One region of the Syntrophomonas sp. UBA5494 genome, then DNA from elsewhere that is predicted to be linked to it. Evidence: predicted binding sites of a transcription regulator. Region 1 holds the regulator's gene; the other holds the start of a gene.
What was found. The regulator HrcA, encoded in region 1, represses chaperone genes, less so after heat shock. The targets are predictions, from matches to a motif close to TGTTAGCACTCNNNNNNNNNGAGTGCTAACA.

Region 1 (7,236 bases):
TGTCAGCGATACCCGGGTGGGCGACACCATCACCCTGGCCTCCAATCCGGCTGATAATCCCCTGCCGGGTTATCAGGAAGTGAAGCCCATGGTATACTGTGGTCTATATCCGCTGGAAAACAATGATTTCGAAAGACTGCGGGACGCTCTGGACAAATTGAAACTCAACGATTCCTCATTATTCTATGAACCGGAAAGCTCAGACGCACTGGGCTTCGGATTCCGCTGCGGATTTTTGGGGCTCTTGCATCTGGAGATTGTCAGGGAGCGATTGGAACGCGAATATGATTTGAGCTTGTTGGCTACCGCCCCCAGTGTGGTATATAAGGTTATGCTCAGCGACGGCAGTGAAATGGATATACAGAACCCCAAACTATGGCCCCCGGCTCAGCGGCTGGAAGCGGTCAAAGAACCCTATGTGAAAGCCAGCATGATGGTTCCCAATGAATTTGTAGGCGCCATCATGGAATTGTGCCGGGAAAAGCGGGGCCAGTATGTCAATATGGAATACCTCACCTCGCAGCGGGTGATGATAACTTACAAACTGCCCCTGGCTGAAATCCTTTATGATTTTTTTGATGCTCTAAAGTCCCGCACCCGGGGTTATGCCTCCCTGGATTATGAAATCAGCGGCTATGAGATATCCGATCTGGTTAAACTGGACATTCTGTTAAATGGCGAGGTGGTGGACGCCCTGAGCATGATCACCCACCACGACAACGCCTACTACCGCGCCCGGGCCCTGACCCAGAAGCTGCGCCGCATCATCCCCCGGCAAATGTACGAAGTGGTTATTCAGGCCTCCATCGGCGCCAAGGTCATAGCCCGCGAATCCGTCAAAGCCATGCGCAAAGACGTATTGGCCAAGTGTTACGGCGGCGACATCACCAGGAAAAAGAAACTGTTGGAAAAGCAAAAAGAAGGCAAAAAACGCATGAAACAGATCGGACACATAGAAGTCCCCAAAGATGCCTTCATGTCGGTGCTAAACATCGAAAAAGAATAGCGTTGATTTGCCCCTGAATCAAAAAATGACCCACGGGGGATGTTGGCTTGGTATATTTATTTTTGAATTGTGGGCAACCGGTGAAGCGAGGGAACGCAAGTGGGGATGGTTATTGGCTTGCACACTTGTTCGCAAGTTAAGAACCGTCCCCACTTGCGTCCCTTCATAGGAGCTGTATTTAATGGAAGCCACCTGGCCTCAGAACAGTCTGGGTTTGTATGTGCATATCCCTTTTTGCAGAAGAAAATGCCCTTACTGTGATTTTTACTCGGTGACTTTTGCCGACCAGGCTCAGTTGCAGGCTTATACCGAAAGACTCTGCTTTGAAATCTCGGCCTGCTCTGAAGACTACCGGGGAAAACCTGTCGACAGCATTTACTTCGGAGGGGGAACCCCCAGCCTCTTAAAACCCGCCCAAATTGGCACTGTCATCAATACTATGGCCTCCCGTTTTACATTGTTAAAAGACCTGGAAATCACCATGGAAATCAACCCGGCTACCGTAAATCGAAGCAGCCTGGAAGCCTGCAAAACTGCCGGGATCAACCGGGTCTCACTGGGATTGCAGAGTCTGCAGGATAAAGAACTCAGAGTTCTAGGTAGAATTCATTCCGCGGCAGCCGCCCGGAAAGCCATTACGGCAGCAGACGCCGCCGGGTTTCACAACCTCAGTTTTGATTTAATTTACGGCATCCCCGGGCAGACTATTACTGCCTGGATGCAGACCCTGCAAGAAGCGGTCAGCTTCCAGCCGCAGCATATTTCTATATACCTCCTGCAGCTGGAATCTCAGGTGCCTATGGCCCGGGCCATAGCCCGGGGGGAACTGGTTTTGCCTGCAGAAGAGGATATAGAGGCCATGTATTACCAGGCCATTGATTATTTGCACGATAAAGGGATCGTTCAGTACGAGATATCCAATCTGGCCCTTGACGGGTATCTATGCCGGCACAACCTGCGCTACTGGCAATTTGGCGAGTATCTGGGTTTCGGCGCTGCCGCTGTCAGCCGCCTGGGCGGGCGGCGCTGGATGAATGCCGCCGATGTGGATGCTTATATGGCCGGAGGGCCAAACAGGGCGGAGGCCGCTCAGATTGTACTGGAAGATATGGAGCCCCGGCAGCAGGCTCAGGAAGCTATAATCATGGGGCTCCGGCTTACGAACGGACTGAATGTGGAGGCTTTTAGAAGGCGGTTTGGCATAAGTCTATTGCAGGAATTCCGGCCAGTGGTAGAACGCTTTACGAGCAGCGGACTCTTGGAATTGGACCACGGCTGGCTCAGGTTGACGAAAGCGGGGCTTTTGGTATCAAACCAGGTTTTATGCTGTTTTGTTGAATGATTTCCAGGCTTGACAAAGAAGTTACAGCGATGATATTTTTTATTAAGTAGGGGTTAGCACTCAACAAACGAGAGTGCTAACAGGGGTGATCGATATGACCTTGGATGAACGCAAAAAGAGGATATTGGAATCGATCATAAAAGACTACGTTGAAAGTGCAGAACCGGTTGGTTCCAGAGCCATAGTCAAAAAACACAACCTCCGCGTCAGCGCGGCTACCGTCCGCAATGAAATGGCTGATCTGGAGGATATGGGCTATTTGGAACAGCCCCATACTTCGGCAGGAAGAATTCCATCTGAGAGCGGGTTCCGCTATTATGTGGACTGTATGATGGAGCGGGAAAACCTGGTGGAGGATGAGGTAGAACTGCTTCAAAAGATCCTCAAAGACAATCTGCAGGATTGGGATGAGGTCATTCAATCCATTGGCAATTTTCTGTCTCAGGTTACCCGTTATACTTCCTTTATCATCGTACCCACCGTCAAATTTGACGAGTTCAAATATATTCAATTAGTTCCGGTGGAAAAGGGCAAAGCTATGGTAATCGTAGTCACTGACACCGGGGTATTGATGCACCGCAGGATTGATATCCCGCAATCAGTGGAGACTAAAGAGCTGCAGAGTATCAATGAGGTCTTTAACCGGCTTTTTGCCCGGAAAAAATTTGCCGAGCTGCGCAAAACTGATTTGCAGTCCTTAAGGGATGAATTGAACCAGAGAAAAAAGGTAATAGACGGGATACTGGAGGCCATAGAAAATCTGACTGAAAATACCGGGGAAGAAAAGGTGGTTATAAGCGGCATCCTCAATATGCTCAACGAACCCGAATTCAAGAACCTGGACAAACTCAAGAAGATTCTGGCCATATTGGAGGAGGAATCGGTGCTTAAGGCCCTGCTTCCGGAAGCTACCGGCGATACCGTTGATATCACCATCGGGCGGGAGAATCGCCTGGATGACGCCAAAGAAATGAGTATCGTCCTGGCAGGTTATAAAATCTTCGGAGAAGTTGGCCGGGTAGGCGTAATTGGCCCGGTGCGCATGGAGTATTGGAAAGCAGCCGGCACGGTTGATTCAGTTCGCACTATCATCGATGAAGTGCTCAAAAAGCATTACTAAGAGTTCGATAATGGATACCGCCGAGGGGGGAAGCATCCACCCGTTATTTTAGCGCAGATATTTCAATAAACAGAGGTGATCAAAAATGAAACCGGAAGACCCGACTGTTCACAACCAGGAGGAAATGGGCTCGGATTCCAGCCTAAACCCGCCGCCCGCCGCAGAATCGATAGCCGGGCTGAATGAACGCCTTCAAGCCGTCCAGGAAGAGAGCAAGAAGAATTACGATCTCTATCTCAGGGCGGCAGCTGAGACTGAAAACTTGAGAAAGCGGCATCAGAGGGAACGGGATGAGTATCTCAAATTCGCTTCCCTGCCCCTCATCAAACCACTGCTGACCGTGATTGACGATCTGGAAAGGGCTCTGGATATGGCCAGCCCGGAACAGGACTATGCCAGTTTGCACAAAGGAATCAGCATGGTTTGCCAGCGGCTTAAAGAGATCGTTGCCCAGGCCGGGGTTGAGCCGGTGGAGGCCCTGGGGCAGTGTTTTGATCCGCAGTTCCACCAGCCCTTATCTGTTGAAGCATGTTCTGAACACCCTGAGAATACAGTTATTGAGGAACTACAGAAAGGTTATATCATGCACGGCAGATTAATCAGGCCCAGCCTGGTTAAGGTTAGTGGATAGCGATTGCAGCGGCAGTCTTTGCTTGTATAATAATTGTTTCCAGAATGTGGAGGTGTTTTAAATGGCAAAAGTAGTAGGAATCGATCTCGGTACAACCAATTCAGTTATAGCCTTGATGGAGGGCAATGAAGCCAAAGTTATTACCAATGCGGAGGGAGAACGCATAACTCCATCTGTGGTGGGCTTTTCCAAAAGCGGAGAGAGGTTAGTGGGCCGCGTTGCCAGACGCCAGGCTATTACCAATCCGGACCGCACGGTTTTATCCATCAAACGCCGTATGGGTACAGATTACCGGGTCAAGATTGATGATAAAAGCTATACCCCGCAAGAGATATCAGCCATGGTCCTGCAGAAAATGAAGTCCGATGCTGAGGCGTATCTGGGAGAACGCATCACTCAGGCGGTCATTACCGTACCGGCGTATTTCACCGACGCTCAGCGCCAGGCCACCAAAGATGCCGGCAAAATAGCAGGCCTGGAGGTATTGCGCATTATTAATGAACCCACTGCGGCCGCTTTGGCATATGGTATGGACAAGGAAAACGCCCAGACCATTCTGGTCTTCGACCTGGGCGGCGGCACCTTTGACGTCTCCATTTTGGAAATCGGGGACGGGGTGTTTGAGGTCAAGGCAACCAGCGGCAATAATCGCCTGGGCGGCGATGACTTTGACGATAAAATTATCAACTGGCTGGTGGCAGAGTTTAAAAAGGAACAGGGAGTAGACCTGACCAATGACAAAATGGCTATGCACCGCCTTAAAGAAGCGGCTGAGAAGGCTAAACACGAATTGTCCAGCCTGATGAGCACCGACATTAACATACCCTATATTACGGCTACTCAGGATGGCCCCTTACACCTGGAAAAAACACTCACCCGGGCCCGCTTTAACGAAATGACCGCGGATTTAGTGGAAAAGACCATGGGACCCACCCGCCAGGCCTTGAAAGACTCGGGTCTCAAATCAGAACAGATCGACCGGGTCATTTTAGTGGGCGGCTCCACCCGCATTCCCGCTGTACAGGAAGCCATCAAAAACTTCATCGGCAAAGAGCCCTACAAAGGCATCAATCCAGATGAAGTGGTGGCCGTCGGGGCAGCCATTCAGGCCGGGGTCCTGGCTGGAGATGTCACCGACGTGGTTTTGCTGGACGTAACCCCTCTGTCTTTGGGAATCGAAACCCTGGGCGGGGTATTTACCCAAATCATCGAGCGCAACACCACCATTCCTGCAGCCAAGAGTCAGATATTCACCACTGCGGCTGATCAACAGCCTTCGGTCGATATCCATGTTTTACAGGGCGAACGAAAACTGGCCAACGACAATGTCACTCTGGGGAGATTCCAATTGACCGGCATCCCGCCGGCCCCCCGCGGAGTTCCTCAGATTGAGGTGAAATTTGATATCGATGTCAACGGCATCGTCAATGTTACCGCCAAAGATCTGGCTACCAACAAGGAACAAAAAATCACCATCACTTCCTCCGGCGGCTTAAGCGACGAAGACATTAAAAAGATGATGGAAGATGCCGAGCGCCATGCCGAAGAAGATGAGCGGCGCTTCAAGGAGATCGAGGCTCGCAATGCGGCCGACAGTTTGATCTATCAGTCTGAGAAAGCGCTCAAAGAAAACGGAGACAAGATCGACGCGGATTCCAAACGGCCGGTGGAAGATGCCATAGCTGCGCTCAAAACCAGTCTGGAAGGCAGCGATGTGGAAGACATCAAGGCCAAGACGGAAGCCCTGACGCAGGCCTTCTACGCGGTGAGCAGCAAGCTCTATGAACAAGCCCAGGGGGACCAGCAAGGCGCTGCACCGGGCGGGGCCGCAGACGATGAGGTCTTCGATGCCGATTATCGAGTTGAAGATGAATCCAAATAACGGCAATTGATAAGTTATAGAAAAAGCTTTCTACATCGTATAATATAAAGATGGTTCTAATCACCTCACATTAATTGGGGATGCAGCAAACCACGCAAACAGGCTGGAGCGACCCGGAAGCCCTTTGGTTTTCGGGCGTAGCCTATTATGCCAGGAAGGTGGATTCAGATGCCTGCAAAAAGAGATTACTACGAGCTGCTGGGGGTTGGCCGCGATGCCACCCCGGAAGAGATAAAAAAGGCCTATCGCCAGTTGGCTCGCAAATACCATCCTGATGTCAACAAGGAAGACCCTGAGGCTGCCGAAAAATTCAAGGAATTTACTGAAGCCTATGCGGTGCTCAGTGATGCGCAAAAGCGGGCCGCTTATGACCAATTCGGCCATGCAGCCTTTGAACCCGGTCATGGCGGTCCCGGGGGCTTTGGCGGATTTGATTTTGACATCAATGATTTTGGTTTTGGGGACTTATTTGATGTTATTTTTGGCGGAAGCGCCAGCGGACGCAGCAGAAGAACCGGGCCCAGACGAGGGGCAGACCGTGAGATAAGGCTCGATATCAGCTTTGAAGATGCCTTGTTCGGCATTGAAAAAGACCTGGAATTATCCCGTGTCGAATCCTGTGAGCACTGTCAGGGCAGTGGGGCGGAACCGGGTTCCTCAACCAAAACCTGCCCCAGCTGTAATGGCAGAGGACAGGTGCGCAATGTGCAAAGCACGCCATTTGGGCGTTTTGAGACCGTAAGGCCTTGTAATCAGTGTCATGGCGAAGGCAAAATAATCGAAAAGCCCTGTACCCATTGCCGGGGAACCGGACAGGAAAGAAAGAATCGCAAAATCAATGTGCGCATCCCGGCCGGGGTTGATACCGGATCTCGCCTCCGCATCCAGGGAGAGGGAGAAATAGGGAGCCATGGCGGCCCGGCCGGCGACCTCTACATTTTGCTTTCGGTAAGATCCCATTCCCGCTTCAAACGCGAGGGCTACAATCTTGTCACCACCCTGGAAATCAGCTTTGTACAGGCTGCTCTGGGTGCTGATGTTAGCATAGATTTGCCCGGCGGAGCCGTGCACAACATGCATATACCGGAAGGGACTCAGCCGGGAACCATCCTTACTGCCAAAGGCAAAGGGGTCGCGCATGTGCAGGGGCACCGTATAGGAGATCTGAAGGTTGTCGTGGAGGTGAGAATCCCCACTCGTGTCAGCAAAAAGCAGCGTGAGCTCTTAGAAGCCTTTTTTGAGGAAGGCGAGGAAC
Region 2 (7,236 bases), on a different contig from region 1:
AAGATATCCACTGGGGCTGTTGCCTATGATGGCCTGCTCTCCGCAAAAAGCAGCCCTCGAAATCGATGCCCTGCTTGAGATAACAGGCCGGGGAAAGGTTATTTTGGTGGGTGATGGAGTGCCTCCCTACCAGGATTACTTTGTTGATTTTTTTGCGGAGCGTTTGCTGCCGGTTAGCCCGCATCTGATGCTGCCCAGGGCTGCTGCCCTCGGCAGCCTGGCCTGGCGGGCCGCAGATGCACAAAAGCTTGAAGATGGACTTAACGTCAAGCCGTTGTATATACGCCTGTCTGAAGCGGAATATCGTTTGGAAAAAGGAGTAAGAGCACAGTGAACCAGGATTTTTTGATCCGCAAGATGACCGGCCGTGATTTGGACGAAATCATGCTCATAGAGTTAGCGTCCTTTACCCTTCCCTGGTCCAGGCAATCCTATGAGAACGAGCTAAGCAACCGATATGCCACCTATATGGTGGCTGATCATGAGGGCGTGGTGGCTGCTTACGGCGGTATGTGGGTGGTTGCCGACGAAGCTCATATCACCAATGTGGCGGTGGCGCCCCGCTACCGCCGCCAGGGAATGGGAACCAAGGTCTTGCAGGCATTGCTCAACACCGCCGGGCAAAAGCGGGTCAGCCGCATTTTTTTGGAGGTGAGGGCTTCCAATGATGCCGCCTTCAAATTGTATAGCGGGCAGGGGTTTGCCCCCACCGGAGTGCGCAAACAATATTACTCGGACAACGATGAAGATGCCATTGTTATGATGAGACAGCTTCAATCTCCGTGATGAGGATAAATGATGAAAGAAACATATATATTGGGAATCGAGACCTCGTGCGATGAAACCGCGGCCGCCATAGTAAAAAACGGTCGGGAGATACTCTCCAATGTGGTGCAGTCGCAGATCAGCCTGCACCAAAAGTTCGGCGGAGTGGTGCCTGAGGTGGCTTCCCGCAAGCATATTGAAACCATTGCCGCCGTGGTCGAGGAGGCTTTTGCCAAAGCAGGCCTTGCTTACCGGTCTATCGACGCCGTAGCGGTCACCAACCGGCCTGGACTTATTGGAGCCCTCCTGGTGGGATTAAGCTTTGCCAAGGCCCTGGCTTATGCATTAAATAAGCCAATTATAGCGATCAATCACCTTCATGGTCATATTTATGCCAATTTCCTGGAAAACCCGGAGATAGAGTTTCCCTGCGTGTGTCTGGTGGTTTCAGGAGGTCATACCAGTCTGGTCTATATGCCTTCTCACCAGGACTACCAGTTGATTGGGGAAACCCGTGACGATGCGGCCGGGGAAGCCTTTGACAAGGTAGCCCGTTTCCTGGGCCTGTCTTATCCGGGGGGGCCTGCGGTGGAAAAGGCTGCCCGTGAGGGCACGCCCGGTGTGAATAAACTGCCCCGCATCTATCTGGACAGAGAGGATTTTGAGTTCAGTTTCAGCGGATTAAAAACGGCAGTTATGAACCAGTGGCGCAAACTGGAAAAGCTTGGCCTGGCTGATGTTAATGATATGGCGGCCGAATTCCAACAGGCCCTGGTGGAGGTACTGGCGGAAAAGACCATCCGTGCGGCGCAAAAATACCAGGTCAAAACCGTACTCATGGCCGGAGGGGTAGCTGCCAACTCCCTGCTAAGGAGTACTTTAAAGGAGAAAGCCGCAGAAAAACAGCTTAAGGTGGTCTATCCACCGCTTTCCCTGTGCACCGACAATGCCGCCATGATAGCAGGCCGGGCCTATATCCAGTATATGAATCAGGACTTTGCGTCACTGGAACTCAATGCTTACCCTGGTCTTTTGTCCCTGTGAAAAATCCCTGTGGATATTGTGGATAAGTCTGTTGATAAAATAGAAGAACACTAGCCCAAATCCCCGGTATATCTGATATACTCTAGAATAGTACCGGGGCCTTTAATTCGGTTCGAAACGGCCCTGTGGATAACTGTAGGGAGGAAAAGAAAAGTTGCATCCGATACTTATTAAAATAGGCTCATTTACAGTTTACTCATGGGGGGCTATGCTGGCCCTGGCAGTGCTCATCGCAGTATGGGGCATCAGCCGTATCGCCCGCCGCGAGGGTTATGACAGCAACCTGGTTCTGGATCTGGTGATCCTGTGCGTCTTAGGGGGGCTAATAGGGGCCAGGCTGGCTTATGTGCTGGTTTATGATTGGCCGGGGTTCCTGGCCAATCCTTTGATTGTATTCGCCATCGGCCCGGGTGGCATTGAAGGAATGATCTGGTATGGTGCCTTTATCGGAGGCATTATTCCTTTTGGGCTTTATATCTGGAAGAAAAGCCTGTCATTCTGGAAGATCGCTGATATGTTCAGCCCGTACCTGGCCCTTGGATATGCCTTGGTGCGGATTGGATGCTTCCTGCGGGGCTGCTGTTATGGCAACATCACCACTGGCCCGCTGGGAATGGTCTTTCCTTACATCGACGGCTTCAGCCGTTATCCCACTCAGCTGTTCAGTTCTGCTTTAAACCTGGTCTTGTTTGCATTCCTGTTATGGTTCTATGAGCGGCGCAGCTTCAGCGGGCAAGTCTTCATACTATACCTGCTGGGTTACGGCGTCTATCGATTTATGATTGAATTCTTCCGTTACAGTGTCATTTATATAGGTCCGTTTACACTGGGGCAGATTTATACCCTGGGATTGCTGGCAGTTGGTTTGGGCCTTTACTACTGGCGGAAGAGGCAGTATGACGGTGCAGTCTACGTGTCCAGAAATAGGAGGCGCTGATGCCGGCAAACAGAATAATGCCGGGCAAGCCGGAAACGAGGCGGGAGATGTTGCAGCAGCGCGAACAGCTAGCGCCTGCGGAGGTGCAGCTGTTCAGTGAAGAGATCGTTCACAAACTCCTGGAGCTAAAACCCCTCCAGGATGCCCGGGTCATCATGGGCTATATGAGCATCCGCAACGAGGTGGATCTCGGGCCGCTTTTCGAGCAGCTGCACCAGGAGGACAAGATGCTGCTTCTTCCCCGGGTAGACGGGTCAGAAATCCACGCCATCCACTTTTCGGACCCGGCCGGGCTGCAGAAAAGCCGGTATGGCATTTTGGAACCGGTGGGACCACCCTTTGCCCCAGAACGAATTGATGCCGTACTGGTGCCTGGTGTGGCCTTTGATTATCAAGGCTATCGGATTGGCTATGGAAAGGGATATTATGACCGTTTTTTACCGCGGCTCAGGAAGTATGCCTTCACCTGCGGGGTTTGTTACGAGTTTCAGGTCATTGTTTCGGCTTTTCCTCAAGCGGCGGATTGCCCGGTTAAATGGATAGTTACCGAACGATCCGAACTGATGATCGACGAGCGGTATTTTTGATTATTCAGGAAAGTGACAGCGGAGGCATGGCCGCCGCTGTCCATATTTTCGACTGGGGTAGAAAAATTGTTTCGTATTTATGGATCAGCCTGCGAAAACTCGCCTCATTTGTAGAAATAAGTCTAGGGGTGTATAATAAGAGGCACAAAACTGCCGATGAATCATACTGCGGCAATAAACCTTCCTAACCGGGGGTAGTGTAAGGGGGGAATGGGAATGAGAGATGAGGAAATCATTCAGCTGTTGCTGGACAAGTTTCCCGGTAAACGCATCAGTTGTGCCGAGGCTAGAGAATTAGCTGCCGGACTTAAGATGGAGCTGTCCCGGATGGGGGCCTTATGCGATCAAGCCGGAATCAAAATCTCTGCTTGCGAATTAGGATGCTTCTAAGCATGGTATAAGACTGGCCCAGGGGAGGGGGGTCTTTTTTGCGTGACAACTATGGACGTACGATAAGCTATATGCGAATGTCGGTAACCGATCGCTGCAATTTGCGGTGTCGTTATTGCATGCCGGAATCAGGCATAAACAAGCTGGAACATGACAAGATATTATCATTTGAGGATATTATAGCCATTGCCGAGGCTGCCAGTGATTTAGGCATAAGTAAAATCAGGCTTACCGGTGGCGAGCCCTTGGTGAGAAGAAACATCACCGGATTGGTCAGCCAGCTGGCGGGCATACCTGGCATTGAGGAAGTTACCCTGACCACTAACGGTACACTTTTTGCCAGGATGGTCAAAGCCTTGCGGGCCGGGGGGTTAAAGAGGGTCAACTTCAGCCTGGACAGCCTGTCAGCTGAGAAATACGACTATATTACCCGCGGCGGCTGCCTGGAGGATGCCTGGAAGGGCATACTGGCAGCCATGGAAGCCGGCATGCATCCGGTGAAGTTAAATACCGTTATAATAAAAGGTTTTAATGATGATGAAATATTGAAATTTGCTGATCTGGCCCATCGCTTTCCCCTGCAGATTCGTTTTATAGAGTTTATGCCGGTGGGGGATCTGCTGTTTTGGGATGAAAGCAAAGTACTCACTGTTAAAGAAGTTAAAGCCATTTTGAATAAACATTATCATTTGTTGCCTGTCGCCCAGGTCGGCAATGGACCGGCGGAGCATTTCAATCTGGAGGGCGGTCAGGGCGGCATAGGCTTTATCAGCCCCATGAGCAATCATTTTTGCGCCAGGTGTAACCGCATACGGCTGACTGCCGAAGGCAAACTCAGAAATTGTCTTTACGATTATCACGAAACCGATTTAAAAGCAGCCCTGCTTCAAGGCATCAACCGGCAAGAGCTGCGCCAGTTATTAGCCCAGGCCATCAGCCGTAAACCCGAGCGGCATCATATGGATACCGGATGGGGCGAAGCAAACAATCGTAAAATGTACCAAATAGGGGGTTAACTGTGGAATTCACCCACCTCAATTCGTCAGGCCGGGCCCGTATGGTCGATGTCAGCAATAAAGAAGACAGCACCCGTCAAGCCCGGGCTATGGCGGTTGTTAAAATGAAACCTGAAACCCTGCAGGCCATCCAGGCAGGAGCGATTACCAAGGGAGATGTATTGGCGGTAGCTCAGGTTGCTGCCGTTATGGGCGCCAAGCAGACCCCGCAGCTGATTCCCATGTGCCACCCCTTGATGCTCGCTTCAGTAGATGTGGAATACGGTTTTGATCATACAGCGGGTGAACTGCATATAGAGACCGTAGTCAGATCGACCGGCAAAACCGGAGTGGAGATGGAAGCCATTACGGCTGCGAGTATAGCCGCGTTAACCATCTATGATATGTGCAAGGCGGTTGACCGATGGATGCAAATATCGAACATCTGCCTTCTGGAAAAAAGCGGAGGAAAAAGCGGGCATGTCAGGCGCCCGGATTAAGCATAGACGCGGTTTGGAGTGATTTAAATGTATCAGACCGGAATTGTGGTTATGAGCGACAAAGGTTCCCGCGGAGAGCGCGAGGATCGCAGCGGCGCCAAGATTGCCGAACTGCTGGGGGCAGATTTTCAGGTTGCCTTTTATAAGCTCATACCTGATGACAAGCCCACTATAGAGGAGACCCTGGTTTACGCTTGTGACCAGCTAAAGCTGGATCTTCTACTGACCTCCGGAGGCACCGGCTTCTCGGTTCGGGATGTTACCCCCGAGGCTACCGGCAGCATTATAGAAAAAATGGTACCGGGCATCCCGGAGCTGATGCGCTGGACGGGTTTGAAGACAACTCCCCGGGCAGCCCTTTCCAGAGCGGTGGCGGGGATACGCGGGAAAACCTTGATCATCAATCTGCCAGGGAGTGAACGCGGGGTAAGGGAATCCCTGGAGGCCATCCTGCCAGTTTTGCCCCACGGTCTGGATACTTTGATCGGGTCCTCGGTGGAATGCGGAGAAGCTTAGCAAACGAAATTTAATGATTTTTAAAGGTATAAAAAGAAATTCCCCGCAACATAATACTAATTAATAATATCGGGCAGAATCAGCTTAGTTTTCTATTTGAATACTTGGCCGGTCTTGCCTAATATTATAGCTAGGTGTTAGCACTCGCTACGAATGAGTGCTAATAATAAAAGCAACATTTTAAAAGGGGGTATACCTTTGAAAATTCAACCATTGGCAGACAAACTGGTAGTCAAAGTAGTGGAAAACGCTGAAGAAAAAACCAAGAGCGGTCTCTATGTTCCCGACACTGCTAAGGACAAACCGCAGGTTGGCGAAGTTCTGGCAGTAGGTCCCGGCGCTCTCAATGACAAGGGCGAGCGGATCCCGATGTATGTGGCCGTTGGCGACAAGGTCATCTATGCAAAATATGCCGGAACCGATATCAAGGTTGACGGCGAGGAACTGTTAATCTTATCTGAAAGAGACGTCCTGGCAAAATTGGCTTAAATAACAGATTAAAAGGAGGATACATAGATGGCTTCCAAAGAGATTAAATTCAGTGAAGATGCGCGTAGATCATTGGAAAAGGGAGTAGACACCCTTGCCAATGCAGTTAAAGTAACCCTGGGCCCCAAAGGCCGCAATGTAGTATTGGATCGCAAATTCGGTTCTCCCACCATCACCAATGACGGTGTCACCATTGCCAGAGACATTGATCTGGAAGACCCTTGGGAAAACCTGGGCTGTCAGCTGGTAAAAGAAGTCGCCATCCGGACCAATGATGTGGCCGGCGACGGTACCACTACTGCAACCGTACTGGCACAGGCTATGATTAAAGAGGGTTTAAAAAACGTGGCAGCCGGAGCCAATCCCATGATCATGAGACATGGAATTGAAAAGGCTGTTAAAGCTGGAACCGAAGAAATAAAAAATATCAGCAGAATCGTAGATTCCAAAGAGGCCATTGCACAAGTAGCGGCTATTTCCGCCGATGATCCTGAAATCGGTGCATTGATCGCTGATGCGATGGATAAAGTGGGTAGAGACGGGGTTATCACTGTAGAGGAATCCCAGTCAGTTGGCACCACCCTGGAAGTCGTGGAAGGCATGAGTTTTGACCGCGGCTATATCTCCCCTTACATGGTTACCAATACTGAAAAGATGGAAGCAGTTCTCGAGGATCCCTATATTCTGATCAGCGATAAAAAGGTCTCCTCAATTAACGAGATTCTCCCCGTCCTGGAAAAGGTTGTACAGACCGGCAAACCTCTGCTGATTATAGCCGAGGATGTAGACGGTGAAGCTCTGCCCACCCTGGTAGTCAACAAATTGCGTGGCACCTTCAATTGTGTGGCGGTTAAAGCACCGGCCTTCGGTGACAGAAGAAAAGCCATGCTTGAAGATATCGCTATTCTGACCAATGGCCAGATGGTATCTGAAGACATCGGCGTTAAAATGGAGAACGTAACCCTGGATATGCTGGGTAAAGCCCGCCAGGTGGTAGTAAACCGCAATGAAAC

Region 2: groES (co-chaperone GroES) is a predicted target of HrcA. The motif match lies at 5,870-5,900, and genes of this name have one in related genera.

Annotation. Positions count from the first base shown of each region.
Region 1 is NZ_DIPG01000055.1:16,739-23,974, forward strand. It holds gene lepA (translation elongation factor 4) at 1-1,006, shown strand, start outside; gene hemW (radical SAM family heme chaperone HemW) at 1,188-2,348, shown strand; gene hrcA (heat-inducible transcriptional repressor HrcA) at 2,443-3,468, shown strand; gene grpE (nucleotide exchange factor GrpE) at 3,554-4,099, shown strand; gene dnaK (molecular chaperone DnaK) at 4,161-5,981, shown strand; gene dnaJ (molecular chaperone DnaJ) at 6,150-7,236, shown strand, end outside.
Region 2 is NZ_DIPG01000119.1:1,473-8,708, reverse strand. It holds gene tsaB (tRNA (adenosine(37)-N6)-threonylcarbamoyltransferase complex dimerization subunit type 1 TsaB) at 1-334, shown strand, start outside; gene rimI (ribosomal protein S18-alanine N-acetyltransferase) at 331-786, shown strand; gene tsaD (tRNA (adenosine(37)-N6)-threonylcarbamoyltransferase complex transferase subunit TsaD) at 796-1,809, shown strand; gene lgt (prolipoprotein diacylglyceryl transferase) at 1,964-2,746, shown strand; gene B3W37_RS13095 (5-formyltetrahydrofolate cyclo-ligase) at 2,746-3,333, shown strand; gene B3W37_RS13090 (hypothetical protein) at 3,550-3,723, shown strand; gene moaA (GTP 3',8-cyclase MoaA) at 3,762-4,739, shown strand; gene moaC (cyclic pyranopterin monophosphate synthase MoaC) at 4,781-5,218, shown strand; gene B3W37_RS13075 (MogA/MoaB family molybdenum cofactor biosynthesis protein) at 5,246-5,734, shown strand; gene groES (co-chaperone GroES) at 5,933-6,223, shown strand; partial or broken gene groL (chaperonin GroEL) at 6,251-7,236, shown strand, end outside.